Regions from separate parts of the Pseudalkalibacillus sp. Hm43 genome, predicted to be linked through region 1. Evidence: riboswitches for the same ligand, from Rfam matches in the RefSeq annotation. Region 1 holds a riboswitch; each other region holds the start of a gene.

What was found. Region 1 has a riboswitch for cyclic di-GMP ahead of ACXQIQ_RS03620 (anti-repressor SinI family protein). Riboswitches for the same ligand answer to the same signal wherever they lie in the genome.
Region 2: another riboswitch for cyclic di-GMP. It lies ahead of ACXQIQ_RS10345 (DUF192 domain-containing protein); the one in region 1 lies ahead of ACXQIQ_RS03620 (anti-repressor SinI family protein).
Region 3: another riboswitch for cyclic di-GMP. It lies ahead of ACXQIQ_RS14440 (hypothetical protein); the one in region 1 lies ahead of ACXQIQ_RS03620 (anti-repressor SinI family protein).
Region 4: another riboswitch for cyclic di-GMP. It lies ahead of ACXQIQ_RS02440 (GspE/PulE family protein); the one in region 1 lies ahead of ACXQIQ_RS03620 (anti-repressor SinI family protein).

Annotation. Positions count from the first base shown of each region.
Region 1 is NZ_CM135129.1:665,745-673,648, forward strand. Features, by position in the region: gene ACXQIQ_RS03605 (TasA family protein) at 1-520, opposite strand, end outside; gene sipW (signal peptidase I SipW) at 600-1,172, opposite strand; gene ACXQIQ_RS03615 (SipW-dependent-type signal peptide-containing protein) at 1,178-1,876, opposite strand; gene ACXQIQ_RS03620 (anti-repressor SinI family protein) at 2,128-2,265, opposite strand; cyclic di-GMP riboswitch class II at 2,309-2,390, opposite strand; gene ACXQIQ_RS03625 (hypothetical protein) at 2,520-2,651, opposite strand; gene ACXQIQ_RS03630 (DNA alkylation repair protein) at 2,745-3,005, shown strand; gene ACXQIQ_RS03635 (ester cyclase) at 3,037-3,447, opposite strand; gene ACXQIQ_RS03640 (hypothetical protein) at 3,549-4,979, opposite strand; gene ACXQIQ_RS03645 (hypothetical protein) at 5,034-6,542, opposite strand; gene ACXQIQ_RS03650 (hypothetical protein) at 6,561-7,904, opposite strand, start outside.
Region 2 is NZ_CM135129.1:1,941,321-1,949,224, reverse strand. Features, by position in the region: gene ACXQIQ_RS10375 (metal ABC transporter ATP-binding protein) at 1-527, opposite strand, end outside; gene ACXQIQ_RS10370 (metallophosphoesterase family protein) at 889-2,667, opposite strand; gene ACXQIQ_RS10365 (nucleotidyltransferase family protein) at 2,789-3,343, shown strand; gene ACXQIQ_RS10360 (hypothetical protein) at 3,345-3,548, shown strand; gene ACXQIQ_RS10355 (YbjQ family protein) at 3,529-3,846, shown strand; gene ACXQIQ_RS10350 (GNAT family N-acetyltransferase) at 3,861-4,367, shown strand; cyclic di-GMP riboswitch class I at 4,834-4,920, shown strand; gene ACXQIQ_RS10345 (DUF192 domain-containing protein) at 5,004-5,366, shown strand; gene ACXQIQ_RS10340 (Flp family type IVb pilin) at 5,363-5,560, shown strand; gene ACXQIQ_RS10335 (A24 family peptidase) at 5,637-6,152, shown strand; gene ACXQIQ_RS10330 (TadE/TadG family type IV pilus assembly protein) at 6,149-6,532, shown strand; gene ACXQIQ_RS10325 (pilus assembly protein TadG-related protein) at 6,549-7,475, shown strand; gene cpaB (Flp pilus assembly protein CpaB) at 7,485-7,904, shown strand, end outside.
Region 3 is NZ_CM135129.1:2,735,480-2,743,383, forward strand. Features, by position in the region: gene kynB (arylformamidase) at 1-422, shown strand, start outside; gene ACXQIQ_RS14435 (hypothetical protein) at 575-733, shown strand; cyclic di-GMP riboswitch class I at 1,057-1,144, shown strand; gene ACXQIQ_RS14440 (hypothetical protein) at 1,274-2,545, shown strand; gene ACXQIQ_RS14445 (DUF2569 domain-containing protein) at 2,591-3,124, opposite strand; gene ACXQIQ_RS14450 (acyltransferase) at 3,311-4,357, shown strand; gene ACXQIQ_RS14455 (GNAT family N-acetyltransferase) at 4,365-5,162, opposite strand; gene ACXQIQ_RS14460 (penicillin-binding transpeptidase domain-containing protein) at 5,297-7,315, shown strand; gene ACXQIQ_RS14465 (OmpA/MotB family protein) at 7,342-7,904, opposite strand, start outside.
Region 4 is NZ_CM135129.1:472,399-480,302, reverse strand. Features, by position in the region: gene ACXQIQ_RS02460 (ATP-binding protein) at 1-355, shown strand, start outside; gene ACXQIQ_RS02455 (ribonuclease H-like YkuK family protein) at 614-1,159, shown strand; gene ACXQIQ_RS02450 (PCYCGC motif-containing (lipo)protein) at 1,265-1,714, shown strand; gene ACXQIQ_RS02445 (GGDEF domain-containing protein) at 1,763-2,833, opposite strand; cyclic di-GMP riboswitch class I at 3,169-3,257, shown strand; gene ACXQIQ_RS02440 (GspE/PulE family protein) at 3,332-4,969, shown strand; gene ACXQIQ_RS02435 (response regulator) at 5,018-5,851, shown strand; gene ACXQIQ_RS02430 (serine hydrolase domain-containing protein) at 5,997-7,025, shown strand; gene ACXQIQ_RS02425 (hypothetical protein) at 7,049-7,351, opposite strand; gene ACXQIQ_RS02420 (MFS transporter) at 7,532-7,904, shown strand, end outside.

The DNA.
Region 1 (7,904 bases):
GATCAGTACCATCATCCACGAATTCAAATTGTACATAAAGTAAATCACTTGAACCAGCTACTAATCCTGTGCTACCCCATCTATCTCCGAAGATATGCTCCCATGTGTTTTCTACAGCTTCAGGAGACATTGACGATAAATCAGCAAGAGTAGTAGAGTAAACTGGTACATCCAACTTATCGATATTGAATAAGAAGTTTACTCGTATATGCTCACCCAAATCACGAGCATTATTGTTGCCATGATCTGTTACAGAATAAGAAGTATCGAGAATAACATTTTTGATATCGAGTGTACCACCATTGACAAGCTCAAAAGAACGAAGCATAGTATCCCCTGGCTTTAAATTGTCAACATCAATAATAGTAGTAGGATCAACTGATAGGTCCAATTTTCCTGCAGCAAAAGTATTACTTGCTGTTGCTGTATCACTAAAGTATGCAAAAGTCCCTCCACCGACCAACGACAATCCTAGTGCTGCTGATGCTACGCCCAAACCAATCTTCTTTTTAATACTCATGTTTCTTTTTCCTCCTTTACCCTATTGGGTATGTATATTTTTTATTTTGAACCCGCTGAATAGCGGTGATTCAACTTATTCAATTACTAGTAGTAGAACTAGATTCTTCTTTTTTAGGTACTTCAATTTCCTTAATAGCCTTCCAGATAGAGTAGGCAGAATAAATGATCAACAGTAATCCTGGAAGGATCAATAATATTGCTGTACCAATTTTTGAATTTGCAAAATTCATAAAATAGCCAAGTAACGGGATATTGAAGCCATCATATTTTCCAACAACATTTTCCGAAAGAACTGGGGATATGTCAGCACCATCATTGTTATCCCCTTTGGTGATGTATTGCACATGATTGGCGGTTTTTTTAACTTCTATAATTCTATGAGTGATTAACTTTTCTGCATCTTCCATGAAGGTGATGATGTCACCCTTTTTTAGTTTCTCTTTATTAATAGATGGATCTATAGCAATAATTGATCCTGTATCGAATGTGGGTTCCATCGAACCTGAAAGAACAGATTTTAGTTGATAACCCATGAACGTTGGTTCTCCACCTGATGCTTTCGAAGTTACAACCATGAAAACCATGACTATAAAAATGCCGAACAATAACCATGACGTAATGTTACTAACCCATTTCAATGTTGTTTTCATATACATCACTCCGTTGTTTCTTGATTATTTTCATTTTGGGGTTCATTACTACTTGTCTTATTCTCCTCTGTTTGTTTTGGATCAGGAACTTCAGGAGTCTTTTCTGTGTTTTGTCCTTTTCCTTCAATTACGTTATTTTCTTCATCTTCTTCAGAAGACTGAGATTGTGGCTCAGTTTCATTTGACCCATCAGTTTCATTTCCTTCTTCAGCTTCTTCAGATGATTGATCAGATTCACTTGCTTCAGTTTCATCATTTTCTGAGTTTTCTATTTGTTCTTGACTATTAGTATCATCTTGTACTTGATCTTCTTTTTCTTGTTTTGTATCATTTGTTTTGTCTGAACATGGAGCACCCGTATGATCATCACAATCTTTTTTGTTATGACCAGGGTTGTCTGGATCAGTTTGTTCTCCAGTATCATCGTCTCCATCTTCTGGTCCGTTTCCTAAACCTGCATTATCTTTACATAATTCTTTATGAGATTTTTTATATTCTTTGTCTGCACAAAAGTCAGTTGCTGCTGTCATCGTGCCTGATACTCTAGCTTGATCCGAGAAATAGGAATATGTACCTTGAATTGCATATCCCATTAGAAAAAATACAATAAGTGCCAGTGAAAAGTTTAGTAGTAATCTAAATCTCCTTTTTCTATTACCTTGACTCCTACTTCTTTTTTTTCTGCTTGGCAGTTCAAGCACCATTCCCACCTACTTTGTTATGGGTTTTGTAAGTGTTGTTCTTTTTAAAGAACATCTTACACTTGTGATTATATACCGTTATAAAGAACGTTTAAACCCTTCTATAGTACCATATCGTTCGTTTTGAAGAACAATACCTTAGTAATACTCGCTTATACTCCCTTTTTCGTAGTTTTTCAACTTTTTTACTATGTTCTTTTTACAGAACGACCACAAAGAAAAAGACCCACACAACCGGTGTGGGTCCTAAATATTTACTTCTGTATGTGGTGTTTTCTTGTTGTCATTTCCAGGAAAGCTTGGATCTCTTCTTTGGTCAGTCCGAGCGACTTTGCTTCAAGGATCAGTGCAACCCAGTCTTGGTCAATGATTTTAACAGGCACTTCATTCATTGGTAGCCCTCCTCTTATCACGATCCTGGATTTTAGTCTCCTGATATGTCGGGTCGGTTGCACCACTGACTCCGCGCAGCATAAGTGCCCAAATGTATATGCGCTTCATTGTCTCCCATAGCTATAACGAACTATTTAATTAGTTCTATTATATACATCTATAGTACTATGAAGCAACATTATTGTCAGAAAATTTTGTCATATATGGGAGTTGTTCTTTTGCTCAAATAGAACAAAAAAACAGTCCCTCTATTTCATTCGCTCTCCATCTTTTTCGCTTCTACTTCAGCGAAGTTTGGCATTTCACCTGATTTTGCGCGTTTTTCCATTGCTTTTGCATTATTGTTTCGTTGTGCGTTTGCATTTCCTTTTTTCTGTTTGCCCATTGGGATCCCTCCTATTCTTTTTCTTAGTATGAGCCATTCCGATTTCATAATTCTTCAAAATCTGGTCATTCTAAGTGATAGGAGGTGTTCGCTATGGGTGGACCTTATTTATGTCCCGGCTGCAAGACCAACCGAACGCGCTTTAACATGATTGAACAGATCCCTAAAGGTGTCAAACTGGATCCACAGTCAGGTGATGTGGTTGAGGAATATTCCAACGATCATTTAGATACGTTCCACATTCCTTATAGTGGATCCCATTATCGCGTCCAGTGCGGTGCTTGCGGTTTGATTGAGAATGAAGAAACGTTCAAGGCACGTGCAAGCTCGTCCCAAAATCCATTTTTGACATGAAAAAAGCCTCTATAATAGAGGCTTTTTCGCATTATACATTCTGCAATAGACCGAGTTGCTTCGGAATTTCGTATTCGTTGAAGCATACATAGTTTTCATAAATTTTTCCGTCTTTAAATTTGAAAAACGAACTGCCGTGGAGCTCTATGCGTTTATAGGTGGCAGGATAATATTGTAGAGGGGCTTTGTTCGTTCCTTTCATCTTCCAGTAGACGACGACACAACTCCCGTCCTGGTACATGTTCTCCGTACAATAGGTCAAATCTGGAAAAGCCTGCTGGTAGTCATTCATGTGTTCGGCGAAAGCATCCAATCCGAAAACACAGCGATCATCGTTTGATTTGAAGGTGAAATCTCGATGACAGTAGAGAAAAAAGTTGTCGTAACACCTCTCGTTCAATACTTCATCCTGAAACTTCTGAACGATCTGTTTATAAATCATCTCGTCTCCTCCCTCAAGTGTGATAAGACTAATTTGTATGCAGGTGGGACGGTGATTAGTACTTTTACAGATAAAAAAACACCTGAATATGATTCAGGTGTCTAATTCAAGCGGAAGGTGCTTTCTTTTTCATGGAAGTTAACTTGTTTTGAAATGTTGTATATTTTAATGTGCAGCGCTTCTACCTTTTTGAAGTCTTTTTTAGTCAGGCCGATCATTTGGGAAGCACTGCCCGACGTTGGCAAAAGATTGATCCGTACAGATTCCCCATCCTGATCGCGCACATCAATAATCGGATTGGCATGTAAGGGCTCTTCTTCATCATCGGGTCTGAAGTGTAAATCACGATCACCCTCCGCTTCAACCGCTATCGTAATAGCGTAATCGCTACCTTCAAAAACCTCTCCTAAGCTTCTGATATCTTCTAACCTGAAGGACACATCATGAATTTCCCCGATATCACGCTCCAATCGTCGCTCCTTTCCTCCGTTCTGAACCGCCTGAAGATGTTCTTTTTCAATTGTAAAATCGAGTTCATCTCCGGTGGTATAAAGTCCAGATAATAGCGAGAATTGGATTTCGTCATTCAGTAGGCTTGGATAATGATGGAGTTGAATGTAAGTATGACCTTCTTCATCTTTTAGAATGGAGCTATTGCCCATCATACCATTCACTCTAAATGTTAACGTCCGTAGCTCAGTTTTCGTTTGTAGTGAAAAATAGAGACGATCGTCATATAAATGCTTATCGAATTTCGTATAAGTGATGCTGGATTGTTCCTTCAAATCAACGGATTGGTCGAGTTGAAACGTTTCCAGTTTAGGATTGAATTCCTGAAAGCGATAAGGAATTTCAACATCCTCCATCGTCTTGGTTTCTGCACCATTTTCTTTTTTCGTCACAAGCTCGATGTTCTTCAGATCCACTTGATGGATGGATTCCGCAGCGTCATTAAAGTTGGATGGACCTTCTGACCAATTTCGAATTTGGTCATACAGATCTTCTGTCATGACAGGAATCAAGACCGTTCTTCGGTACAACCGGTTCTCATAAACGACCCCATCATTCGGCCAATAGTTCCCACCCACCTGATTATGAGTTTGGACGGTCATATTCAAAGGGTCATCATCGTCTGGATGATAGGTTAACTCATTCACACGAAGATGTGGAATTGCCTCTGGAATTTTATCGCTCGGCAACAAATTGAAACTATAAGTCAGGATCAAATCAAGTCGGTGATTCCACATGGATTCGACCCTAAAATCTCTCTGTTCATCAATCAATGGGACTTTTACACCTTCAATTTCTTTCATCAGATCATATTGATAAGCTTTTATTAAAAGGTCTCCGTTATACCTCGACTGTCCAGCTAACAATGATTCAAGTTCATCTTCCGTATCTACAACTTTAAAATTCTCACGGTCAACCTCAAACGAAGTAGATGCTTCTTCTTTTGCATAGTTGCTAACAATGATAAAAGCTGCAATAAGAATCAGCACTGGGAGCAGCTTCAAATATGTCTTGGATTTCATCTCATCCCACCTTAACACCGACGTTGAAAAAGCACCCACACAGGTGCTTTTTCATCATTCACTTCCCAATGATACTTCATTTTCGGCAAAATCAACATACATTGGAAGATTGAATATGCGGATGTTCAATTCCTCAATTTCATCAAAAGAATGAGGTTCGAAACCATAGAAATGACCGGATTCATCTGAGTAGTGTTGATCTGCCCGAACCGGATTACCATCTTGATCTTTCACTTCCATCATGGGTTGCCCCCTAAAATGCATTTCTGCTTCAGGATGTTCTTTAATCGTTTCCAAGTATCTTTCATAGCTTTGGAAGTATATATGACGATCATACTCATGCTCTGGATCTACCTTTAAAAAGAAACCATAATTGTCCTGATGTGGTCCATTCGGGTTTATTTCCAATTTGACGAGTTCAAAATCTATCGTATTCACCACACCTAAATCACGATTGATTTCGTAAACATTTTCGTCTTGTTCCATTTTTGCTCGAAACTTTTGAAATTCATCCTTCGTAATCGTAAACGTTAATTCTTCATCTGTTGGATAGGATCCTGATAGGAGTGAAATCGTCGGCTCATCAGGTCCCAAATCGCCGTTGTAGGGGTCATGATAAATTTCGATATATTGTCTACCGTCTGCATCTTTACGAACGGACGATTGACCCTCGATTTTTCCATACTTGTAGTAAACTTCATTCAGTTCTAGAGGTGAATTCATCTCAAAATAAAGACGTTTCTGATGAAGCCTTGTTTCAAAATCTGTATAAGTGATGGACCTCCCATTCCCAAGATTGGTTGATTTGTTAACGGAGACGGATTCAAGCAACGGATCCTGACTCTTCATCTGGTAATCGAGCGCAATGTCCTGGAGTGCGAACTTTTCACCACCTGCATTCCCCTTCTTTACCAATTCCACCTCTTGAAGTTCGATTTTGGATATTTTCATGATTGCTTCATTAATATGATCAAAGTTATCCATTTCCTTACTATTTACCCAGCTGGATAATGTTTTTAAAACTTTTTCATTCCAGTCTGGTTCATAAACTACTCTACGGTAGATTCTGTTTTGAAAGACGACACCGTCACTTTGCCAATGTTGGTCCTGGAATCCACCATGTCTACCAACCCCGAGCTCGAGAGGATCTTCTCCATCTGCTGTCAGTTTTAACCGGTCAAACTCAAAGTAGGGAATATCATCCGGGCTTTCATCGTTGGGCAATACATCTAAGCTGTATGTCATGAAAAGACCTAGCCCTTGATTATATAATGATTCAATTCGGAATTCCCGTTGCTCCTCCACAACTGGGATATTGACGTTTTCAATTTCGGTGATAAGGTTATGTTTTTCCATGAGTTTGAACATTTCCGGGTCAAAGTATTGAACTTCTCTTCCGAGTCTTTCTTTCAATTCCTCTTCGGAATCGACGACAATGAACGCCTCACGATCGACTGCAAACGACGTTCGCTCTTTCTCTTTGAACATTTCACTAATAAAAAAGAAAGCACCTAAAATCAATAAAACTGGCAAAAGTTTTGCGAGCGTATTTTTCCCTTTCACAATTTTCCCCCTTAAAAATTACTCTGTGTGAATTGGAATCTCGATGAGTTCCATTTCTAATGGATACGGTTTTGAAAAATGGAAGAACCTGAAATTTAATTCATTCTGATCAATAAATACATCCTTAGCTATTTCAATATTAATATTAATACTATTTGCGCTCGGCTGACTTCTAACTTCCATAAGTTCTAACCTTTCCCCGTTACTGTTTGTCACTTCGACCAAAGGATCCATAAACAGATGCTTTTCATTTGGATCATGTTGTTTATGCTCCAAATACTCCGCATAATCTCTGAACCAATAGTCTTGATAATCGATGTTGTCCCCTTTTAAGTTGACATTGAAGGAGACAGCGTTTCCGTCAGGAGTTTCACGGTAATCCAGGCTTCTTGCTGTAAACGTATCATCACCGTTGATTTTTCCGAATGTTTCATTCAATGCAAGCATTGGTGGTTTTTCTTGAGATAAATCATTCTTGAAATCCTCCATATTCTTACCGGTTAGTTGATAGGTCGCTTCTTCATTGCTCGGAACAGATGCCTCTGTAAAATGGATAGATAATTTTCCAGAATCCATAGGCTTCTCATTGGCTTGAATGTATAATTCCCCTTCTCCATCTGATTGGATTGAAGATTGCATTCCATGTCCGTTCAAGCTATAAGTCAGCGCTTTCAACTGATCTTTATTTTCACCAATGTCTATATACAGCCGCTCTTCAAAAAATGACACTTCATAACGCTTGAACAGTAAGGTCGTATCAGGTGCCAATTGGACAACCCCATCCAATTGAGCGGATTCGAGTGGTTTTGTGAAATTTGTCATTTTCATATTCACAGTCAGAGGATTGAGTGATGTCATGTTCCAATCTTTATCAACCATCTGTAGATTGGTAAACGTCACACCATTTACCAATTCAAGCCGTTGCTGGACTGCGTCTCCATCTTCAACAGTTGGTAAGTTCCATTCCATGATTTCCTCGTGGAAACTAGGACTGTCCATCCCTTCAATCCAAATACTTCGGTAAAATCGCTCCTCATATACGAAACCTGTATTCGAGGTCGAATTCATTTTATTGTTTGGATTGGTTTCATATGGATCAACGAGAATACGTGCTTCTTGATTTTCTTCATTATGTAAAAAAATATCGCCGAACGTCATGTATGGGATGTCTTTCGGTTCTTCATCACTTGGCAATAGACTGACACTATAAATGATGAAAAATTCGGTATTGGCGTTCCAAACCTCATGTATTTTAATCGTTCGATTCGATTCCATGACCGGTATTTCTTCATGCTTAACCTTTTGAATTAAACCGTATTGATCCGCCTTCTTCAACCATTCACGTCGATAATCAGACCCCAG
Region 2 (7,904 bases), 1.3 Mb from region 1:
ATCGTGTTTTCACTCGAAACGTCCACTCCGACAAAAGGTTCATCCAGGAAAAAGATATCCGCTTGTTGTGCAAGTGCACGTGCTAAGAACACCCGCTGTTGTTGTCCTCCAGATAGCTCACCGATCTGGCGCTTGCTGTATTCCTCCATGCCTACACGCTTCAGGCATTCGTATGCCCATTCCCGTTGCTTTTTCTTTGGACGCTTGAATAGGCCGAGGTGTGGATATGTGCCAATCAAAACAGCATCGATCACTAGGATCGGGAAATCCCAATCGATGTCGTTTCGTTGGGGGACATATGCGATTTTTTTCCGTACTTTTTTAACTGGGTTCCCCAAGATTTCCACTTTACCGGCTTCCGATGGAATGAGGTCCATCAACGCTTTGATCAATGTAGATTTACCAGCACCGTTCGGACCGATGATGCCGACCAGGCTTCCTTGTTCAACTTGAAATGAAATATTCGTCAATGCGACGTTTCCGAGGTAAGATACGTTCAGATTATTAACGTTCAACACATTCGGCATCCTAATTCACTCCTTTCTTGTGCGTATAACTAACAACATTCACCTTAGAAACAAAAGTTGTACATGCGCAACATTTATTTAAAAAGAAAATGACCTTTTTAGTAACAGTCATAATATATGCCCAGTTATAAAAATGTTTCCTATAGACAAAACTTAAATCATTCTTATATTTTTGTCAACAAAAAAGTGACTGTAACTTTTGCAGCAACACTTCCTATTCAATTGTAGAAAACAAAGATATCTCTTCTGTTTTACCCGTTGGGGAATGTGGTTATGCATGTTATGACCAGGTTGAGGGGAGCAACTTATTTCCATATAAAAAGCCCTGAGCCTATGCGGCTCAGGTGCTTTTTATTAAAAATCACTTTACTGTAATTTCTTTTGTGCTTTTCGCAGGAACTGTGATTTCAACCTCAACGTACTGCTTATCTCCAGAGGCTACGTTTTGTTTCACTGTTCCTTCAGAAACATCGTACTCCCCTTTGACGAGATACATCGGCACCGTGACTGTCATTTCCTTTTTCAAGCGGTTGTAGACAGTAACGGTTTGCTCAGTAGCATGTCCGTCGTTCGGTTTCTCATATTGAGATTCCAGTGCCATCACGCCGCCTTCAGTATTTCCATTTTCATATACAGGGACGGAGACACCAGGCTCTTCATAATTGTAATTCGTAATTTCACCATTCTTCACTTCTAGTGGACGGAATCCAACCCAAGGCTTACCGCTGAGTTCAAGTGAAGTCGTTGTTGTATAAAGGATTCCATCTTGCTCTGTAACATTGTCGATGTGCGTATGGCCATGAAGGCTGATATCCACATCATTCTGTTTCATGATTTCAATCAATTCATGGGCATTTTCACCATGCCATTGCTGGTCATATTGGATACCGAGCTTTTCTCCAAGGATCAATGTTTCAAGATTTTGCGGGTTGTGCTGCTCGTCGTATTGCTTCCAATACTTTTGGACGTCTGGATCATCAGATGGCCAGATATCACGGTCACGCCATAGTGGATTGTGGTGAGAGAACAATCCAGTAATCTGATCCGGTTGTGCAGTCTTCGCGTTTTCTTCTAGGTCCTTCTTGACCCAGTCAAGCTGTTGTTCGCGGATTTGTCCACCCCAAGTTGGTACGGAAACCGTTCCGTGACCGCTTCGGTCGAACTTATGCCAGTCGAACGAGTTGTATGCGATAAAGTGTGCATACGGGCCGTAATCAAATGAGAAGTATTGAGGTCCGAAATATTGCTCCCAATATTTTGCGCCGTCCGCTAGAGTTGCATCTTGCGCGTAGGCATCATGATTACCAGGTGCAAGGTATACAGGTACATCCAATTGTTGAAGAATGCGATACGTTTCTTCATATTCATAGATATATTCTTGCGGATTCATCTGACCATACATAAGGTCACCGGTAACAACAACAAAATCAGGATTCTTCAAGTTGACTTCTTTAATGGCTTTTTGAAGGTATAGCCAACGATCTTCTTCCTTCGCATCCCACATTCCAGCTTCTTTCAAACGACCTGGGTCTATAGTTGATACGTCATCGTGGTTTCCGAGGTTACGTGGAGAACCAACGTGTGTATCTGTCAGATGTAAGAATTCAAAGTCTTTCTTGTATTCTTTAACGACTTTAACGGAATGCGGTTGCTCATCCGTTTTGCGTTGACCAGATGCTGTATAAGAAACTTCAAGATCATACAACTCTTCAGGTACATTCTCAGGAATTTGGACAGTCACATCATAAATTTTTTCACTGTTTTTCCAGTGTGATTCACCCATTGAAACCTTCTGAACAGGAAGATCGTATGTTTCAGTAAATGCAGAATGATTGGTTGGTTTCAATTTAACATCCCAGCCAGCAGCTTCCTTACCTTGACTATCGATTTTTACAGTGACAGTTTCACCTTGCTTTTTGATTGCAGGGTTTCCGAACAGTGGATAAATGATATCATTGACTTTCTGGTCTACCTTGATATTTGGAACATCATCCAGGTAGTTCGTTGAGTTGCCGATTCCACCATCCTGTTTACCTGTTGTGCCTAACGGTCCATTGATGGCACCATTAGCCCCCAAGGTTGGAACGATAAGTGCAGCTGCTGTAAAAACGGCAGCAATGGTTTTGAATTTATGCTTCACGTTTGGATCCTCCTCATTGTCTCTTTGTTGTGTTCGACAATAATCGTAGCAAGTTTTTGTGAAATACTTGTTAATTTTTAATTACAAAACAAATTCAACCATAATTTACTAGGAGGATGTAATGCAAAGGTATGTATTGAGCTATATTACTAAAGTATTATGCGAGTCGAATGTTCGTTGGGCGGCCGGAGGCTCCAACGTCCTTGCTCAATATGGCTTGATTAAGTCACCACGGGATATTGATTTACTGATTGACATAAATGATGTGGAGAAAGCGTCGCACTTGATTGAAGAAAGTGCTTCGCCTATAGAGGCTGAGTCCTATACTCCGTTCAGGACGGAAATTTTTCGAAGGTACCTGATGGATGAAACGGAGATCGACTTTATGGCAGGTTTTGCAATCGAACATGAGAAGGGAATCTATCGTTTTCATCTAAATAATGAGTCCTTAACGAAACAGGTTGTAGTGGATGGGTACTCATTGCCACTCAGTTCATTAGAAGATTGGTTCATCTTATATCAATTAATCCCGAATAAAGGTGATAAGGCGAATCTGATCGAATTATATTGGAAAGAAAACGGGATTCTTCATCCATTTATTTTGAGAAAGGCGCTTGAGCAGCCATTACCCGACCAAATCATAGACCGGACAATGCGTCTTCTGAACGAGGTGTGAAATGTCTAAATACAAATCCATAATCTTGCTATTAACGGTTGTCTCGCAGGGAGCGGCTATCATTTTTTTGTTTATCAACTTCTGGGTTTCCATCACGCTTTTCCTTTTATATGGAGTGGCTATGCTCGTGTTATTCATTTTACTAATCATTGAACGAATAAGAGAGAAAGAGGAGGAAGATCAAAATGATTATAGTGACTACTGATACTGTTCCTGGGAAAGAAATCATTGAACTGAAGGGGTTTGTGAAGGGTAGTACCATTCAAGCCAAGCATGTCGGAAAAGATATTCTTGCTAGTTTGAAAACAATCGTTGGAGGAGAAATCAGAGAATATAACGAAATGATGGAACAGGCTCGTAAAATTGCCATTTCCCGAATGGTGGAAGATGCAAAGGCAAAAGGGGCGAATGCGATTGTGGCCTGCCGTCTGCAAACATCATCTGTTATGTCAAATGCATCCGAGATCGTTGCATACGGAACGGCGGTGTACATTAACGAGTAGAGAGGGGAACGACCATGATTGAATTCCGGAAGCTCGGATCAGAAGATGCAGCAGATTATTATCAATTAAGATTAGAAGGGTTGAAAAATTATCCTGAAGCCTTCGCATCATCTTATGAAGAAGAAGTGAACCGATCAGTTGGAGATGTGAAGAAGAATATTGAGATGAGTGACAAATTTACGGTGGGTGCCTATTATGGGAAAGAACTCGTCGGTATAGGAACCTTTTTTCAACATACAAAAAAGAAAATGAAGCACAAAGGTGAAATTGTTGGAGTTTATGTGAGTCAGCATGTACAAAGAAATGGTATCGGGTTCAAGCTCTTGGAAAATTTAGTTGAAGAAGCAAGTAAGATCGAGGACCTTGAACAGATCATGCTGACCGTGATGACAGAAAATCGCTCAGCGATCCGCTCTTACGAGAAGATCGGATTTGAATCGTATGGTGTCGAAGAGCGCTCGTTGAAAATCGAAGGGCATTACTACGATGAAATGTTGATGAAATTCCATTTAAAAAAATGAACCAGTGAGACTGATCCGATTGAACGGCTCAGTCTCTTTCTATTTTACCCCTCCAAAAAGCATCCTTTTTACCGTGATTTCCCACATACTATCCTAAATTACCTATCTGTTGTACCAAAAAGTAGGCTATGTCATCTAATTGTTCCGAAGCGAAAGCTTAATTGATTCTCTTGTGGGGGTGACTTTTGTACTTATAAGAATACGGTTTATCGGTTTTATGTTGAAATTTTTTAAGTAAAAGAGAAGTAAATGGGGCTTTTTTAAGTATAAAGTCCTCAAGTCAAGATATGTAAAAACTCGATTTGCGGGGAGTTAGCAGACTATTGTAGGTATATAAATTTTTAGATAGGACTATTTAATTACTAAATATTCTGAAAAATTTAATAATATAGACTGATGATTAACAATGGGTGTTTTCGTAAGATGAAACTACAAGATATCGGATTCAACGACAAACTACGCTGAATCTCGATAAAGGCAAACCTGGTGAAAACCAGCGGCGCAAAGCTAGAGGGGCTAAGGTGCACTTGCACTAAGCCAGCCAGTTACCGAAAGATCCAAGGGGTGTTTGACGTTAAGAAGTACCCTCCTTTCGGTAAAGGCAGGGTATTTTTTGTTGGAGAAGGAGGTGTCGGAATGGAATTGGTTAACCTTTCTACTGGCAAGATCATTGCAGATAAAATGATTCCTGCTTACTCATTTATTAAAAGGCTTAAAGGACTTATGTTTACTTCTTCATTCGAGGAAGGTTATGCCGTCCACATCAAACCCTGCCGTTCCATCCATACGTATTTTATGAAGTTCGAAATTGACGTACTGTATTTGAATGCATCAAATGAAGTCATTGCAGCCGAATGTTACGTCCGTCCTGGAACAATCGGAAAACATCACAAAGGGACGTCATCCGTCATTGAGCTGCCAGCTGGAACCATTCATAAGACTAAGGTAGAACCCGGACAAGCATTACAAATCCAAAATTTAAAGGAGCGAGTATCATGATGGAAAAATTAAAAGGATTAGTAGTAGAAGAGCAAGGACAAGGTATGACTGAGTACGGATTAGTATTGGGATTGATTGCAGTCGCTGCAGTTGGAGCATTAGCACTTCTGAGAACGGAAATCATTGAAATGTTTACGGATGTAAAAGATATGGTTACAAACAGAGAAACTGGTGGAACTGCAGGCGGAAGTTAAGGCTTATACAGTTTTCAATGGTCTTACGTAGTTTTTACGTAAGGCCATTTTTTCAAAAAATACAAGGGGTTTTCATATGGTATTTAACATGGTTTTAATCATTGTACTGATCATATGTGTAGTTACCGATATCCGAAAACGACTGATTTATAATAAGGTGATTTTCCCTGCACTCATTTTATCACTTATCTTGCACCTTATCTTAAATGGTTGGTCTGGATTAGCGGCATCGCTACTGGGTTTCCTTATTGGAATTGGTATTCTTTTGATTCCATATTTTATGGGGGGCATAGGTGCAGGGGATGTTAAACTTCTTGCTCTGATCGGGGCGTTAAAGGGTCCGTTATTTGTACTCAATACGTCCATATATATGGCACTATTGGGTGGAGTAATAGCCATATGTATTCTCATCTTCAATGGAGGAGCATTCAGTAGACTAAAGTATTATTTCCATTGGCTCTACGCAAAGAAAAGTGGGTTGACTGTTCCATTGGCTATGACAAAAGACTCTTTGAAATCCACCTATCCATATGGGGTCGCGATAGCAGGTGGTGCAATCCTTAGCATTGTAGGGAAGGCGTGGATTTCATGATTAAAAAGGAAAATGGTCAATCTATTGTGGAAATGGCACTGGTTCTCCCGGTGTTATTAATAATATTAATAGGAATCTTTGATTTCGGTAGAATCATGTATACATATATGCATCTTCAATTGGCGACTCAAGAGAGTGTAAGGCTAGGTGGCTTAGGTCGGGATGATGCAGCCATTGCACAGTTTGCTAGGGATTATGTTCATGTTGGGGACTCTTCGAATCTTCAAGTTAACATCTCACCGAATGACACTATGCGTGAATCTGGGGATTATATGACTGTTACACTCGAATACCCTGTTGAATATGTAACTCCTCTTATTTCTAAAGTACTGCCTTCACCCATATTAGTAAAAACGGATTCTACTATCAGAGTAGAGTGATTGGGAGGTAGTTTATATGAAGAATAAATTAAATCTATTAAAAGATGAGACTGGAAGTTCAATTGTTTTAGTTGGGCTTGCAATGGTAGCTCTTATAGCCATTTTGGGACTGGTCATGGACGGTGGTTCTCTCTATATGACAAAAAGCCACTTACAGAAAGTGGCGAATGCAGCAGCTTTATCAGGAGCACAAGAACTTGTAACAGATGAATATGAAGTAGAAAAAGTCGTTCATAAAGTGTTGGATGAACATACTGAAAAGTCTAGTCTTGAGTCTTTATCAATAAAGTTACAAGATGAGGTTCGGGTAACCCTTATGAAAGACGTGCCTTTATATTTTTCGAAATTATTTGGGTTCGAAACTGTTCCAGTCAACGTGCAATCTGCAGCGATTATTAGAGCGATGTCTGAAGCAAAGGGTGCTGCACCACTAGGAATTGATGACTCTGTTCCTTTGGAATTTTATAAAGAGTATAAACTGAAAGTAGGACCTCATGATAATGAATCTGGCGTTTTTGGAGTACTTGCACTAGGTGGAACAGGTGCAAAAACATATGAAGAGAACTTGAGAAATGGCTACCAAAACCCAGTTACTATTGGGGACATCATAGATACTCAAACAGGAAATATAGCTGGAAAAACTAGATCCGTTATTACCGAGCTTGTAAATGCATGTTCAGTATCGGAAGAAGAGATGAAGTCAGGAGCAAACCCTCGCGACTGTAAGCGGATCTTATTAATCCCTGTCTATGAACCTTACGATAATGACCAGAACCAGATGAAGTCAATCAAGGTTACAGGTTTTGCTTACTTTTATGTGAAAGAACCTATGGATAAGAAAAGTACAGAAATCACAGGGATGTTCATCAAACGTACAGGTACTGGTCATGTAGATGAAACAGTTGAAAACAACGGGGCGTATGGAATTAGACTAACAGAGTAGGTGAACATATTGAGGTCAAAACTTGTTTTAACGTTAGCAATTTTAATGGGATTAATTACTACAGTACTGTTTTTTAATTATATGAAGCAATACGATGCCCAGACAGTGGCAAATAAGAGTAAAGTCGAGGTTGTAGTTGCAGCTCAGGAAATCAAACGGAATGTGTCCATCACTAAAGAGATGATAGAGACAAAACTTTTACCTGAAGAAGGAATTCATACTAATGCACTTACGGAGTTGGATTCTGTGATTGGACAGTTTTCAACTGCGGATATCGCTCGAGGTGAGGCATTGCTTTCAAACCATCTACAAAGTGCAAAAGAGGAGAAGTTGTTTGTCTCTCGAAAAATTCGTGATGGTTTTCGGGCTGTGTCAGTTGGGGTGAATTTACCTCAATCCGTATCAAATTTGTTGGAGCCTGAAGATCAA
Region 3 (7,904 bases), 1.7 Mb from region 1:
TGGACCTAAAGCCCGACCTCTATGTCGGTGATGCGCTCGTCGTCCACTTAGAAGGACGAGAATCAATCACACCGGAAGATTTACAAAACTATGATCTGAGCGAAGTGGAGCGGGTGTTGATCAAGACGGCCTCATGGAAAGATCGAACGAAATTTCCAGAGTCGATTACGTATCTGTCACCTGAACTTGCTCCATTTTTAAAAGAAAACGGAATTCGATTGATTGGCGTGGATGTACCATCCGTCGATCAAGTCGACTCCAAAGATTTGCCAGCACATCACAGCTTGCTCGACCACAACATTCATATCTTGGAAAGCGTCATGTTGGACGATGTAGAAGAGGGGATTTACGAGCTGATTGCACTGCCACTTCCATTAGCCGAATCCGACGCGAGCCCAGTGAGGGCAATACTTCGTAGGTGATTATTAAGCCAGTGTTAGCGAGATGTAAACATCGTTAGAGTTGTGTATTCATTCAGTAAATTCTAACAAATATCGCAAAAAATTTACTATAGTGTAGTTAACCGGGAAACAAGCCGGTCAAAAACTTTTGCGATATAAGGAGTGGATTGAACGTGAAGAAAAGTTTTCTCGCTAAACTAGGCTCTGCACTACTCGCAATTATGTTAATTACAGCTTGTAATGGAACGGAAGAAGAACCAGCTAACGAAGAACCAGCAAACGAAGAACAAGAAACCAACACTGAAGACGGAGAGTCTGAAGAAGGTTCTTGATCATATTATTTTGTAAAATTGAATAGTAGGCACACGACCTACCTCCCTCACCCTCACATTTGGAGCTGCCCCGAGCAGCTCTCTTTTTTTTGTGAGTAAAAAAGACGGTACCAGGCACCGATTAGGAAGCCAATGGTACCAACGCTTCTCAATCGGTGCCTGACACCACCCTTCAAATTACCTATTTCATATTGCTTATAAGAGTGGAAATATCATGCGGGATTGCCATTTCTGATAGAAAACACCTATAAATTATCAGAAAAAATAGGAAGATAGAACTTCGAAGAATGGTGTCGAATTGTTGTATACTAAAACCATTGAAGAGCAGATAAAGGCAAAGCTATCGAAAGGTAGTGACGCAAAGCTAAAGGGACTAACGGTGAACCCCACCTATGTCAGCCAGTTGCCTAGGACCGATCAGTCATACATAAGAAGGATTAAAGCTAGCATAGGTCAACAAGGCAAATTACAAGAGTACAGGATTCTGTAACTCTCGTAGTCTGCTTTTTTTATGAAAAATAAACGAAAGGAATGAAGCAAATGATGAAGAAATGGATTGCAGTACTAAGCGCAGCTTCTCTACTACTATTCGGAACCTCACCAGCAGCGTTCGCAAACACAAATGAGTCTACTCCAAAAGTTGAGATGAAAGACAGTACATCCACTACGGAAGAACCAACAACTGAAGAAAACAATGAGGAATCCACAACAGAAGAAAGTAATGAGAAAGAAGAAACTAACGAAGACGAAGCTACAGAAGATGAGGAATCAGAAGAAGCAGAAGAAGAGCCGTCCCTATTACCAGGTGACTTCTTCTATTTCGTAAAAACAATGATTGAAAATGTACGGCTTGCAGTAGCTTCTGACGACTTTGAAGAAGCAAAGATCTTAGCTGATATTGCATCTAAGAGAATTGCTGAAGCTAATGCTCTTTTTGCTGCTGGTGAAACTGAGCTAGCTGAGAAGACGCTTGAAGAAGCAATTAAAGCACAAGAAGCAGCTCTTGAAAAATCAGAAAGTAACGAAGAGTCTTCTGAAGAAACAGAAGAAGGAACAGAAGAGTCTGAGGAAGGTTCTGAAGAAGAGGAATCTTCCGAAGGTGACGAAGAGTCCACTGAAGGTGAACAAGAGTCTGAAGAAGGAACAGAAGAAGAGGAAGAGTCCACTGAAGAAGAGGAAGAAGATTCCGATATGGACGAACTCCAATCGAAACTTTCTCAAAACATTAACGCATTGCTAATGGCATTAGCGCTTGTTGAGAACCCTCAAGCTCAAGAGTCTCTTATGAAAAATATCCAAAAAGCATTCGCAAAATTGGATAAAAAGATTGCAAAACTAGAAGAAAAGCACAACAAAAAAGAAGATATGGATGAAGAAGAGTCAGAAGAGGAAGAGTCTGACGAAAATGAATCAGAATCCGTTGAAGAGGAAGCAAATGAGGACGAGGAGTCCGAAGATGAGGATAAAGACGATGAAGAAATAGCTGCTAAGAAAGCAGAAAAAGCAAAACAAAAAGCTGAAAAGAAAGCTCAAAAAGAACGAGAAAAAGCAGCCAAGAAACAAGAAAGAGCTGAAAAGAAGCAAGAAAAGCAAAAAGAAAGAGCGGAAAAGAAACAAGAGAGAGCTGAGAAAAAGCAAGAGAAGCGCGAAAAGCAAAAGCGTGACCGAGACGACGATGATGATCGTGAAAAAGAGCGTAAACGCGACCGAGACAAAGATCGCGATGACGATGATGAAGAAGATGAAGACGACGATGATGACCAAGACAACGATGATGACGAAGACGATGATGATGAAGAGGACGACGATTAATCGTTCCGTTGAGAAAGGAGACTGCCACGAGGCGGTCTCCTTTTTTTATAACGTCAAATTGTTACTCGCAACCGTCTTTTCCTTAGGACCACTGACAAAAGTCGCTTTTACTCTTTTTGACCTCATCAGATAAGGAATCCATATGATACTTAATAACAGCGCTCCAGCTTGCTGTCGATACGACTGGTTTTGGATATATTGCAATGTATCAGCTGTAATAGGTAGTGTACCGAAAATCCAATTCGTAATGAATCCATCAGCGACTGCAAAAACCGTCATGGCAATCAGAAAAGAAATCATAAACCTCGGAAAAAGAGAACTCCTCGTTAACAACAGCCACAGACCAACCAAGGAAAGAATGATCAACAGAAGATCCACACCAACACCCATCCAAAAAGCAGGTTCAAACCAGGTGTGATAGAGGGGATTACCACTTTCCGTCAATAAACTCCAAGCGGGTGTATTGTAAACGGTCCAATACGTTTGATACAAAGAATAGAGCCGAATGACCGGGACTAACAGAAGACCAAAGACAATGAGGATCAACCATCCACCAATACCTTCATGCTTAGACCCCATAAGGAATCTCCTTTCCTCTTAATAAGTTATAAATACCCTTCCCATAGTTACTTCAATCCAATTTTTTGAAAACCTTTAATTCGTTACCATAAATTACAAAAACAAATATAGACAACAAACATATGTCCGGACCGAATGAATTACTTAGTTAATTCAACTAAGGAAAGGTAAAAGGTGGAGAAGACAATGGCAGCTCAAACAACACGAAAATTCTTCGAAGAGATCCATTTTTTACGTGCATTTGCCTGTTTAGGTGTTATTTTAGTTCATGTGAGCGCAAGCTATGACACATGGTTCATATACATGTTTAATCAATTAGGCCGATTCGGAACACCAACATTCGCGTTGATTAGTGGATTCCTTTTGTTCCACCAAGTGAAATATAAAGGATTTGATTCGCAAAAATTCATTAAATCCAGGTTTACGAAGATTGTCGTACCATTCATAGTGTGGAGCATATTTTACTTTTTGCTGGGTCTCATACTGTGGAAATCGTTTCCTGATTTAGAAGTATTGATCAAAAGGTTCTTATTTGGTGATTCTTTTTATCACTTATATTTCATGGTGATTGTGATTCAGTTTTATCTCTTTTTCCCTTTAATGCAGCTCATTCGTACAAAAAAAGCCTGGATGATTGCCTTACTTGTATCATTTATCGTGACTTTTTTCTGTCTATATCATAAACAAATACCAATAGATGGACCTGTTGGAACATTCGTTAATGATCCCATCTTTTTATTTAAGTGGATTTTCTATTTTATATTTGGAGGGTTTTTAGCATTTTATTGGGAGCAAATCCTGCAATTTACGAAAAATAAAGGTCTTCTAATCCTGATCATAATTGCAGTTTATGCATTTACGATTTATGAATATCATATTGTAGGTGCAATAAGTTCGAGACGAGTTTCGAATTTAGTGAACATCCCATTGCTCACTATAGCTTGTATTGGACTTATTCCATTATTAAAACAGATGAAATTCCTTTACAATCCATTGAAGGTAATTGGTACTTTCTCAATGGGGATCTATCTCGTCCACCCTTTTGTGCTTATTATTTTAAAAGAGCTCATTCCTGAAGGGGTTTGGGCTGCTCCTGAAAGCTTCCCGGTGATCACATTGATGGTTCTAATCATTTCAGTTGCGATTGTACAAGCGATTCGAATGTTATCATTCGTACAATATATTGTCCCAGTGCCACAAATGAAGCCACGCAGACAGGAAGCAATCAGCTGACTCAAAATTATGAGTCAGCTTTATTTGTCTTCTTATATACTTCATAACTCCCGATCTCTTCAAACCCTAACTTTCGTAAAATCGGTTCAGAGTTATCCTTCCGAGCCTGGGTAACGATATACTTAGAACCGTTTTGTGCGGCAAGCTCCATTCTCTTTGTTAAAAGCGAATGATAAATACCTTGCTTCCTGTACTCCGGTAAAACACCTGTCCCGGCCAAATACATTGCTACGCCATCTGAGCTGAACCGATACCCGGCATATCCAACAGGTTTGTCCCCATGCATAGCAATCAGGAAACCTCCCCGTTTGTTTTCAGTCTTTAAATAACCATACCGTTGCTTCACCAAATGTTCTTTCGTAGCATCATCATGTCCCCAAACTTCTGCACTGACATCCACATAGTGCTGAACATCTTCCACCGTTTCCACTACCCGAACTTGGTAGGGGATAGGCTTAGGTTTAAGGTCATCTTTTATTGGTAAGATCAGTCCATAATAAGTATCTTCGTATGTCAGACCGCGTTCCAAAAGCAACTCTTCAAGACTTTCAGGCTTCGAATCAGGCCCAATCCACCATGAAAAAGGCTTTCCATCGTAAAACTGAAGCACTTCATCCAACAAAGCTGCAACTTCTTCCGTCGATTCAGCTTCAAATTTCGCCACTTTGTTCGATAAGATACTTGAGGACCCTTCCGTCTTATACATGAGAAGATCATCACGTTCTACAAATTCAACAGATTCCGGGATATGTTCATAATCCCACATGACTCCGCGGACATATTTCCAAAGTTGTACATTCATCATAGGTGCACCTCATATACATCAACATTAGCGAAACTTTTTCAGAAAACGAACGTCTATCTGAATAAGGTCGCTTTTACTCATTATTCCATCTCAATCAAAGGATTCCTTCAACCATGTACAGAAAGGAGAACAATATGATACGAAAAACCATTATTTTTATCGGACTAATTTTACTCTTAACGGCATGTTCTGAAAAACCGAAACCTGAAACGACATTTGAAAGATACATGAAAGCTTGGGAGCAGCAAGACTTTAAGAAAATGTACAGTCTCTTAACAGATGAATCGCAAAAGAACATAACGGAAGCAGATTTCGTTGAACGCTATACCAAAATATATGAGGATATTAAAGCCGAGAACTTGAAGGTTACATATAAGCTCCCTGAAGAAGAGCAAGACTACGAAGAGGAAGACACACCTCAGTTCGACTTTAATGTAAAAATGAATACGATCGCAGGACTTCTTGAAATCAATCACAAGACAACATTAGCATTCGAAAAAGAAGAAGATAATGACCACTGGGGAATAAAATGGGATACCTCCATGATATACCCGGGTATGAAAGAAGAAGATAAACTCTCTCTTGAAATACAGAAGCCAGTGCGCGGAGAAATCTATGATACCAACGGAGAAGGACTTGCAATCAATGGAATTGTACAGGAAGTCGGTCTAGTTCCAGGCTGGATGAAAGAGGATAGAGTGGAAGTAAAGAAAAGGCTATCTGAATTACTTGAAATGCCTGTCGAGGAAATCAACGCAAAGCTTGAGCAATCTTGGGTGAAAGAAGATTCATTTGTTCCACTCAAGAAAATCCCTAATGACGACCGTGCAAAAATAGACGCAATCCGACCGCTTAATGGAACCAAGTTTGTTGAAAAAGAAGGTAGAGTTTATCCATATAAAGGAGCAGCAGCTCACCTGACCGGCTACATCGGAAAAGTGACAGCAGCCGATTTGGAAAAGAAACAGAACGAGGGCTATACTGCAAACGATTGGATTGGAAGAAGAGGACTTGAACAAGTCCTTGAAAAGGAATTACGTGGTGAAGTAGGAGCGGAAATTTTCATTGTAGATCAAGAAAATGTCCGCCAAGATCTACTTGCCAAAAAAGAACCTGTTGACGGGAAAGACTTTACCCTCACAATTGATGTGTCGGTCCAATCCGTATTATTCCACCAGATGAATAAGGATGCCGGAACAGCTTCAGCCATCAATCCAACAACGGGTGAGGTGCTTGCATTAGTCAGTACACCAGCTTTCGACCCGAATGATTTCGTAAATGGGATTTCTACTGAAAAATATTCGAAACTGGAAAAGAACCCACTCAAACCATTAACGAACCGGTTCACCAAAACCTATGCGCCAGGGTCTGCCTTTAAGCCGGTCACTGCTGCAATCGGGTTAAAAACCGGAGCGATTGATCCTGCTGAAGAAAAAGCAATTCCCGCAAACAACCAATGGAAGAAGGATTCGTGGGGTAACTATTATGTCACAAGAGTGGATAGCCCTGATACAGCTGTGAACCTGCAAGATGCGCTCGTTCGCTCTGACAATATTTATTTTGCAATGTCGGTGCTCGATATTGGAGAAGAAGCCTTTTTACAAGAAACGAAGAACTTTGGCTTTGATGAAAAAATTCCGTTTCCTTATCCGATTCCAGCCTCCCAAATTGCGAATGAGGATGGTATCAAAAATGAAATACAGCTCGTTGATTCCAGTTATGGTCAAGGGCAGGTCGAGATGAGTGCCTTGCATCTGGGACTCAGCTATACACCGATTGTGACGAAGGGTTCTTTGTTAAAACCAAGTCTGTTCAAAGAAACAGAAAAACAAACGTGGAAAGAAAATGTCATCAGCGAAGAGACGGCAAATAGAATCACAAATGACTTAATACAAGTGATTGAAAGTCCGAACGGTACAGCTCCAGAGGCAAAGATTAATGGACTGCGTTTAGCTGGTAAAACTGGAACGGCAGAACTGAAAGCATCAAAAGAAGAAAAAGGGAAGGAAAACGGTTGGTTCGTTGCCTGGAATACGGAGAATCCATCCCTACTTGTGTCAATGATGATTGAAGATGTGAAGGATCGAAGAGGAAGCCATTATGTAACACCAAAAGTGAAAGAGGTATTCCAAAGTTTATATCCAAACCAATAAAGAAGAGGCTGCTCCTGGCAGCCTCTCTAATATTCATTAACAATCCCTTTCAGCTTACTTTGCCACTTTTCATCATCCAAAATGATCTGGAAGGAGATGCGTCGGTTTTTCTGAAGTGAGGCATCTGAACTTCCTTCTTCAATCGGCTTATATTCGGAATACCCAGTAGCAGCAACATATTGCGCATACTTCGGATCCTTGAACTTCGGATTCGCTTCTTGCATGTATTTTACAACGGAAACAGCCCGCTCTGTCGACAGGGACCAGTTGTCATAAGGGACGGAGTCGGTGTGTCCCTCGATCAGAATAATGTACAAGTAGCGGCTCAGCTCTTGCTCGTCGATGATCTGCACCAGGGCATCCGACAGCTGAGCAAGCACCTTTTTTCCGGACGCACTGATCTCCGCACTTCCCGTATCGAATAATATGTTCCCCTCAACGGAAATCGTATTGTTCGGTCCCCGAATGATCTTATCCTTCCCGACGTTCTCTTCTAAACGCTTTTCAATCAAGTCTGATATGTGTTGCTTCACATCAGCCACCTTCGCCAATTCATGCCGTACTTCCGTCTGCTCATATGCGTTGTAGA
Region 4 (7,904 bases), 190 kb from region 1:
AAGGAGTATGCCATCGTTTCGTCCTGAGTTCGGATGGGCTGTCATTGGAAAACCTTTGGTCGGACAAGGCGTTATGGATCATTCGAGTTTCGTCATCCCTTTGGAAATGTTTAAATCTCTTTCTGCACTTGAGGATGTTTACTTATGGCCAGTCGGTTCAAAAGGAATACAAGCGGAACTGGAACAAATCTTTCACAAGGATTTTAAAGTTAACTCTGAACTTGACCTCCATGCATCCGCAGGACCTTCCACATGCACGATCGTATCTTATCCAATCAATCACGAAGAGGAAATCCACTCTAAATGCAGAGAATTATTTTATCCACTTGAAATGATAGACAGAATAAAGGGTTGAAGGGGAGACCATCATTGGTCTTCCTTTTTTGCATATAGTAAAGTCCCACACATCTTGTACTTCGGTTGAATAAGATAGTAGTATAACACTGTAAATTTCCTGTAAGTTTTTCAATGATTTATGTATGTGAGACAAGAAATGACATATGATTTTTATAACAAAAGTGTTTTATGGGTATTTTAAGATTATATTTACTCTCAGGATTTGATATTTCAGAATTTCAGAATTCCAAAGCTAAGAAAAAGGAGATAACGGCATATGGTAGACCATTATTTCTTTGCGGATCAGCCGATGACTTTCAGAAATCTGACCTTCGCTCATCTGACCTTTGAAGAAGTCCGTGAACATATGCTTACTTTCATGAGGAAAGAGCCACTAGGTAACTATAAGCTCATGATTGGAACCGATTCTCATGTATATCAAAATGAAACGATCTTCATTACCGGGCTTGTTATGCAACGGGTCGGAAAAGGAGCATGGGCATGCTATCGAAAAATCCGATACCCCGATCCTATACGGAATTTACATCAGAAAATCTCCTATGAAACCTCTTTGACAGAAGAAGTCGCCTCACTTTTCGATGAAAACCTCAAGAATCAGTTCATCAACATCGTCCTTCCTCATGTATATAAAGGATCAAGCTTCATTATGGAAGGGCATCTAGATATTGGGAAAGGAAAACAGAATAAGACACGGGAATTCGTCGCCGAAATGGTCGCACGGATTGAAGCGCACGGCATTGAAGCAAAAATCAAACCTGAGTCACTTGTCGCTTCCAGTTATGCGAACCGTTATACGAAGTAATAATCGTTCATAAAAAAGTAACAAAAAAGGTTAGATCGGTACATGTTTTATTTTGATTTATCAGATATACTGTTACTATGTAACGATAGGTATGAGGTGAACAACATGTGCCGAAAAAGGATTTTCCTACTGATGGTTTCTCTGTTTCTATTCCTTTCTGCTTGTAGCAGTGAAGAACAACCAACCAAAATGACCCATGATATGCACAATAATGATTGGACGCACCTCAAGGATCTTGGGGTTGATGCTGCTACTATTGAAGCCTATGATTTTGCTGTCCACCATCCTGAAGTATTGGATTACATACCGTGTTATTGTGGGTGTCACCATGATGCCGGCCACAATAACAATACCGATTGTTTCGTAGATCAGATCGAAGACAACGTGGCGGTTCTGGATGATATGGGACTTGGCTGAGGAATTTGTGTCAATATAGCCCGTGAGGCTAAATTCGAATATGAAAAAGGGACAGACCTGAAAGACATTAGAGCAATGATTGAAGCTAAATACGGTCAAAGTGGGATGGAGCCTACTCCAACACCTAAACCGATGTAATGAAAAAGCGACCACGATGAGTTAGAAAAACATCGTGGTCGCACTTTTTTATGTAGGGACACAAACTTTATTCCTGCCTGTGCGTTTTGCTTTATAAAGACCCTCATCCGCTTCCTTATATAACTTATCAAACACTTTAACGGTGTCCGGAAAGCTCGCTACACCGATGGATACAGTAATTTGGATGCCAGACCCATCCGGTAAATCGAAAATATGGTTCTCTACAGCATTTCGTATGCGTTCTGCTATTTCCTCAGCAGTTTCCAAATCACAATCTGGAAGTAAGATCGAAAACTCTTCGCCACCATTTCTGGACACGATATCTTTCATCCTGGCTTTCGATTTCAATACCTGACCTAATTGGCGGAGGACTTCATCTCCAGCTTCATGCCCATAAGTATCATTCACTTTCTTAAAGAAGTCGATATCAATCAATAAAATCGATAACCGTTCGCCTTTTGGGAGCCGGTGTTTTTTAAATGCGTTCATCTCTTCATCAAACTTACGGACATTGTTCAAGCTGGTCAAAAAATCGACCTTCGCTTGTGCTTTATAAGTCTTGACCATCTCGTTATACCGATAAAGATAGATCCAAAGGGAAACGGTCAAAAAACCGACTGGAATTGAGATGGCGAATAGATAAATGGTGCTTTCCATAGCTTGAGTAAAACTGACAAGATGATTGATGACCATGAATACGAGCACTAATGTGACCATGTTCATGATGAATCCTTTAATGTAATTGTTGTATCTCAATTTCGCAATCAAACTGTAAATGACACCGATGAATACAAACAAGACAGCTACCGTCAATGACGCTTCTGTAACTCCGAAGAGTAAAATTCTTCCGGAGGCAATAATTACTGCTGAAAGCATTGCCGAAATAGGACCACCAAACAAGGCAGCGATAATCATGAACAAGTGCCGCATATCAAGTATTACTGTTTCTGTGATTCTTATAGAATAATACATCAATACGATTCCCATTAGCCCTGTACCAGTTCCAATGAACAGCCTGTTTACAAACCGTGAAAAGTTCTGTTCACGCCAACCCATGATGAATCCAACTAAAAACAAATACGATAAGATCAGTGTTGTGTGAAATATTAAGTCCTTCATTATGTAAGATCACCCTAAGAACATGATGTAATGAGTATTTTACCATAATCAGGTAGGGTTCATGGATTAAAAATCTATAATATTCTTTATTTCGACATAATCGAGTAATCTAGAAACACATCATTATACCTAATCCCTTGGTTTGTAACTTAGTTACAAATACCTATGTATTATTTTCTGAAAACATAAAATACTCACTTGTTGGTCCTTTTTATCTAGCATTCAATTTAGTGATAATGCTCTATTTTTCCAACTATAGGTTTACAGTATAATTGAAACATACAGAAAAGGGTCATTTTTCCTAGACAGAAAATAAATTCCACTCAAGCCAAATGAATGAAAAAAGGCAAACCCATACGAAAGTTGGGGACGCAAAGCTACGAGTCTAATCCTCTTCACGAGGCATGATCGTCGGGCCGCTCAAACATTGGCTTTTTATGTCTATTAATATCCTTTTATTTCTATCAATGTCGGAATAGTACCAAAAGGAGGTTGTATATGCGCATAGGTGAATTATTGGTCATGAATGGACTGATTACAGAGGATCAACTTGAAAACGCGCTCCAAAAACAAACCCATTCCTTTAAAAAGATAGGGGAAATATTAGTAGAGGATCATCTCATAACCGAACGTCAACTCGCTGAAGCCCTAGAATTTCAACTTGGCATACCTGTCGTGAATATGGATGAGATTGTACCGAACCGTAGTACCATTCAACTCATACATGAAGCCCTAGCCAGAAAACATTGCTTCATACCGATTGAACAAATGAGTGGAAAGCTTAAAGTGGCTATGGTGGATCCCCTTAATCAAGAGGCCATCAAAGATATCCAGGAGACGACTGGTATGATCGTCCAACCTTGTATTGCAACAAGAAGTGAACTAGAGATGGCGATTATCGATCACTATGGGGTTTTGAGTTCTGTTAAAGAGCTGAATGATATCATCGAGTATGCTGTCCAGCAAAATGCGAGTGATATTCACTTGGATGCTGAAAAAGATGGTCTTTCAGTCAAGTATCGCATCAATCAGATGCTTGAAAAACAAAAGGTTATTTCAAACGATCTGAAAGAATCAATTATAGGTAGGATCAAAACAATAGCGAGTTTAAATGCGTCAAAAAGGGGACTCCCGCAAACCGGGTACATACATAAGGAAGCGTATAATACGGATTACGACATTCGGGTTTCTACGGTTCCAACCATTAATGGGGAAAGTGCGGTCTTAAAATTAATCGATCGTACGGATCAATTGTTGAAACTTAATGAGTTCGGCTTTAGTGAAAACAACCTGAAACAAGTGGAATCAGCCATTGATCGTCGCAGCGGCTTTGTCCTTATCTCAGGACCATCAATGAGTGGAAAAACGACTTCACTGTATTCCATTCTCGACCATATCAATCACCCAAAACATAAAATTGTATCCGTTGAACAAAGTGTTGATAGACGGCTGGATGGAATTACCCAAGTGGAAGTGAATGATTCAATCGGATTTAATTTCACGAATGGATTAAGCACAATGCTAACTCAAGATCCTAATGTCATCATGGTCAGTCATCTAGAGGACAAACAAACAGTAGAAGCATCAACTCGAATATCACTATCCGGACGGCTCGTTCTAGGTTCGATCCATGGGAAAGATGCAGTTGGAACGATCCGAAGAATTCTTGATATGGGCATCGAGCCATATCTCCTCGCAACCTCCTTAACTTGTATCGTTAGCCAACGATTGGTGAGAAAGGTTTGTGAGCGGTGTGCGAAAAGCATGCCTGCGTCTGATGAAGAATCCAAGCTTTTTGAAGCACATGGACTGGTTCCTTCAGATGATGCGAAAAGCAAAAGTGCAATCGGGAATTTCCGCTCCTTCGTAACGACAAATAAAAGTTCGAAGATTGCTGTTGTACGTGGTGATGGATGTAAGCTGTGCAACAATACAGGTTATAAAGGATTGGTCGGAATCCACGAAGTATTGACAATCGACGATGTACTTAGAGACATGATCTTACAGAACCGTCCAGCAGAAGCGTTCCGAGAACACCTGGAAGAAAAAGAATTTCAAACGCTCCTTCACGATGGCCTTACAAAAGTCAAAGAGGGTATAACAACCGTCGATGACGTTCTAACCAATATCCAATGAGGAATGAATCAATGTTTGCATTTAAATTGATTAAGGGGGAAAAATGGGATGTCTTACAATTTTCTAGTCGTAGATGATACAAGCTTTATGAGAAAAATGGCAAGAGAATGTCTGATCCAACACGGGTACCATGTTGTAGGTGAAGCGGTGAACGGAAAGGAAGCTGTGGAAAAATTCAAGGAATTGGAACCGGATGTAGTCATGATGGATCTGACCATGCCTGAAATGAACGGGTTGGATGCGATTAAGGAGATATTAGTGTATGATGCGGAAGCCGTCATTCTCGTTTGTTCTGCAAGCAATCAAAAAGATCTGATTCAAGAAGCATTGGATGCAGGAGCAGTTGGATACCTTATGAAGCCATTCAAACCAGACTACATGCAAGAAATCGTTAAACGTTACGCAGAACCCCATTTAAAACCCCTGACACCTGAAGATGAGGAAGAGCCGAAGAATGATGTTATAGAGGAAGAAGTAGTGGAAGAGTCTGTAAGCATGGTAGAGAATGTTAACCATATTCCAACCACTGAAATTGGTCCCGTAGAGGTCGCAGCTTCAATTGAAGCAACCGCGATTGAACAGGAGTCAGACCAGACAGCGCTAGCTCAACCAGTAGAAAAGAGAAAACGATCTATGATTTCTAAATCAGATAAGAAAATACAATTTAAGACAAGTTATATGTGCAACTGGGAAGAAGAAATTCAGGGGGAGAACAGAGCCTACTCATTCACCTATACAGAAAATGATAACAACATCACAATTGATATGATGGATGAACAGAACGAGAAACAATCCATCCAATTGACCCTAGATGGGTTCAGAGAACTACATGATTGGCTTGAGCAACGTCTTGAAGAAGGTAAAAGAATGAATGGATCATGAAGGTAGGCTGTTTCCTTTTTTTGAAAGGGAGCAGCTTTTTTACTGAATTTGGAGTAAGTTGGCTCATTTATAAATTCATTGCAGGTCTCCCGATGGGAATAGAGAAGGTAGTTAAGCAGTTCTAACAATATGGAGATGATTGAGAATGATGAAAAGCTTAACTTTTGAAAAGAGAGTAGATGAAATAATAGAGGAACACTCTTTTTCTGGAGTTGTCCACATAAAAAAAGAGGGAGAGACCGTACTTCAAAAAACTTCTGGCCTTTACAACCGGTCAGAATCACTTCCTGTACAATCCGATACCCGATTCGCCATTGCATCCGGGTGCAAGTTGTTCACGGCCATTGCCATTTGCCAGTTGGTTGAGAAAGAATTGTTAACATTTGATACCCGTTTGACAGATTGTTTGGATATCGCGTTTCCGAACTTCTCAAGGGAGTTGACCATTCATCACCTACTCACACATTCGTCTGGTATTCCGGACTATTTTGATGAATCCGTAATGGATGATTATGAAGACCTGTGGAAAACGATCCCCATGTACCAAGTACGAAAATTGGAAGACTTTCTACCTTTGTTCCAACAAAAAGAACAGATGTTCAAACCTGGCGAAAGGTTTCATTACAATAACGCCGGTTACATTGTGTTAGGACTTGTCGTGGAACAATTGACTGGAATGGATTTCACAGATTATGTAGAAGAGAATATTTTTAAGCGGTGCGATATGACGAATTCAGGTTATTTTTCACTGGACCGTCTACCTCGTAACACGGCAATCGGCTATATTGATGAAGATGATGGCTCATACCGGACGAATACCTTTACTATGCCGTTGAAAGGTGGATCCGATGGTGGGGCTTATGTGACCTCTGCCGATATGATCAAGCTTTGGGAAGGATTGTTAGCGGACAAATTATTGAGTGAGTCGATGACCAAAACCTTACTGTCTAGACATATGAAAGCGCGTGAGGATGCTTATTACGGCTATGGCGTCTGGTTGAACATGAAAGATGGGCAATTGTTAAAATACCATGTCATGGGATATGACCCTGGGGTAAGCTTCCACTCTGCTGTATACCCTGAATTTGGTTTGATCATCGCGATTCCATCAAATCAAGCTGACGGTCCGTTTTTCATCATGAAAGCAATTGAAGAAGAACTAGTGAATGCTTAAAAAATAACCGCCGAGTCCGGCGGTTATTTTTTCTTCCGATTATCGATTTCTTCATTCACCACAAAAGCCAGATCATCATTCCCAAACAACGATAAGACACCAAGCAATGTCTGATCGGCAATGTCTTCAGATTCCTCTTTCGATACGGTCAGGTCGATCGCTTGCTGAAGGGCAGGATTCGCTGCTTGATTCGGATAGGCTTTTACGTATAAAGCGTGAGGGTCCAGGTCATGATTGATACACCACTGTGCAAATACAAGGATCATCATATGTTCGTCTTTTTGGTAGTTCTGAATGATTTTGTTCTCCAGATCTTTTGAATCCACTTTCATTTCCCCTTTTTTCCTCTTATAACGCTCATTATAGCGGACATTTCAAGGCTTACACAATAACCTTAGCATGCATATTTCAACTTAAATAGGTAAAAATGTGTAGGGCATGCTTGCTCCCGATATCTACCCACACACTAACCCAATCAATCGATCTGAACCCATGGAGAGAAGGAAATGAAAGAACTGAAATGGTCCTTATACGCATTAGCATCCATTCCGTTATTGATGACTCTGGGGAACTCCATGTTCATCCCGGTACTTCCTATCATAGAAAAAGAAATCAATATCACACCGTTTCAATCCAGCATGATCATCACCATTTATTCGGTGGTCGCGATTTTCTTAATACCCATTGCTGGTTATTTATCCGATCACTTTGGACGTAAAAAGATCATCATCCCTAGCCTAGTTCTAGTAGGTATAGGTGGTTTGATCAGCAGTTGGGCTGCAGTTTCTTTGAAAGACCCATACGGGATGATCCTTCTAGGCAGGTTTCTTCAAGGTGCCGGTGCAGCTGGTGCCTTCCCAGTCGTCATACCTACCGTAG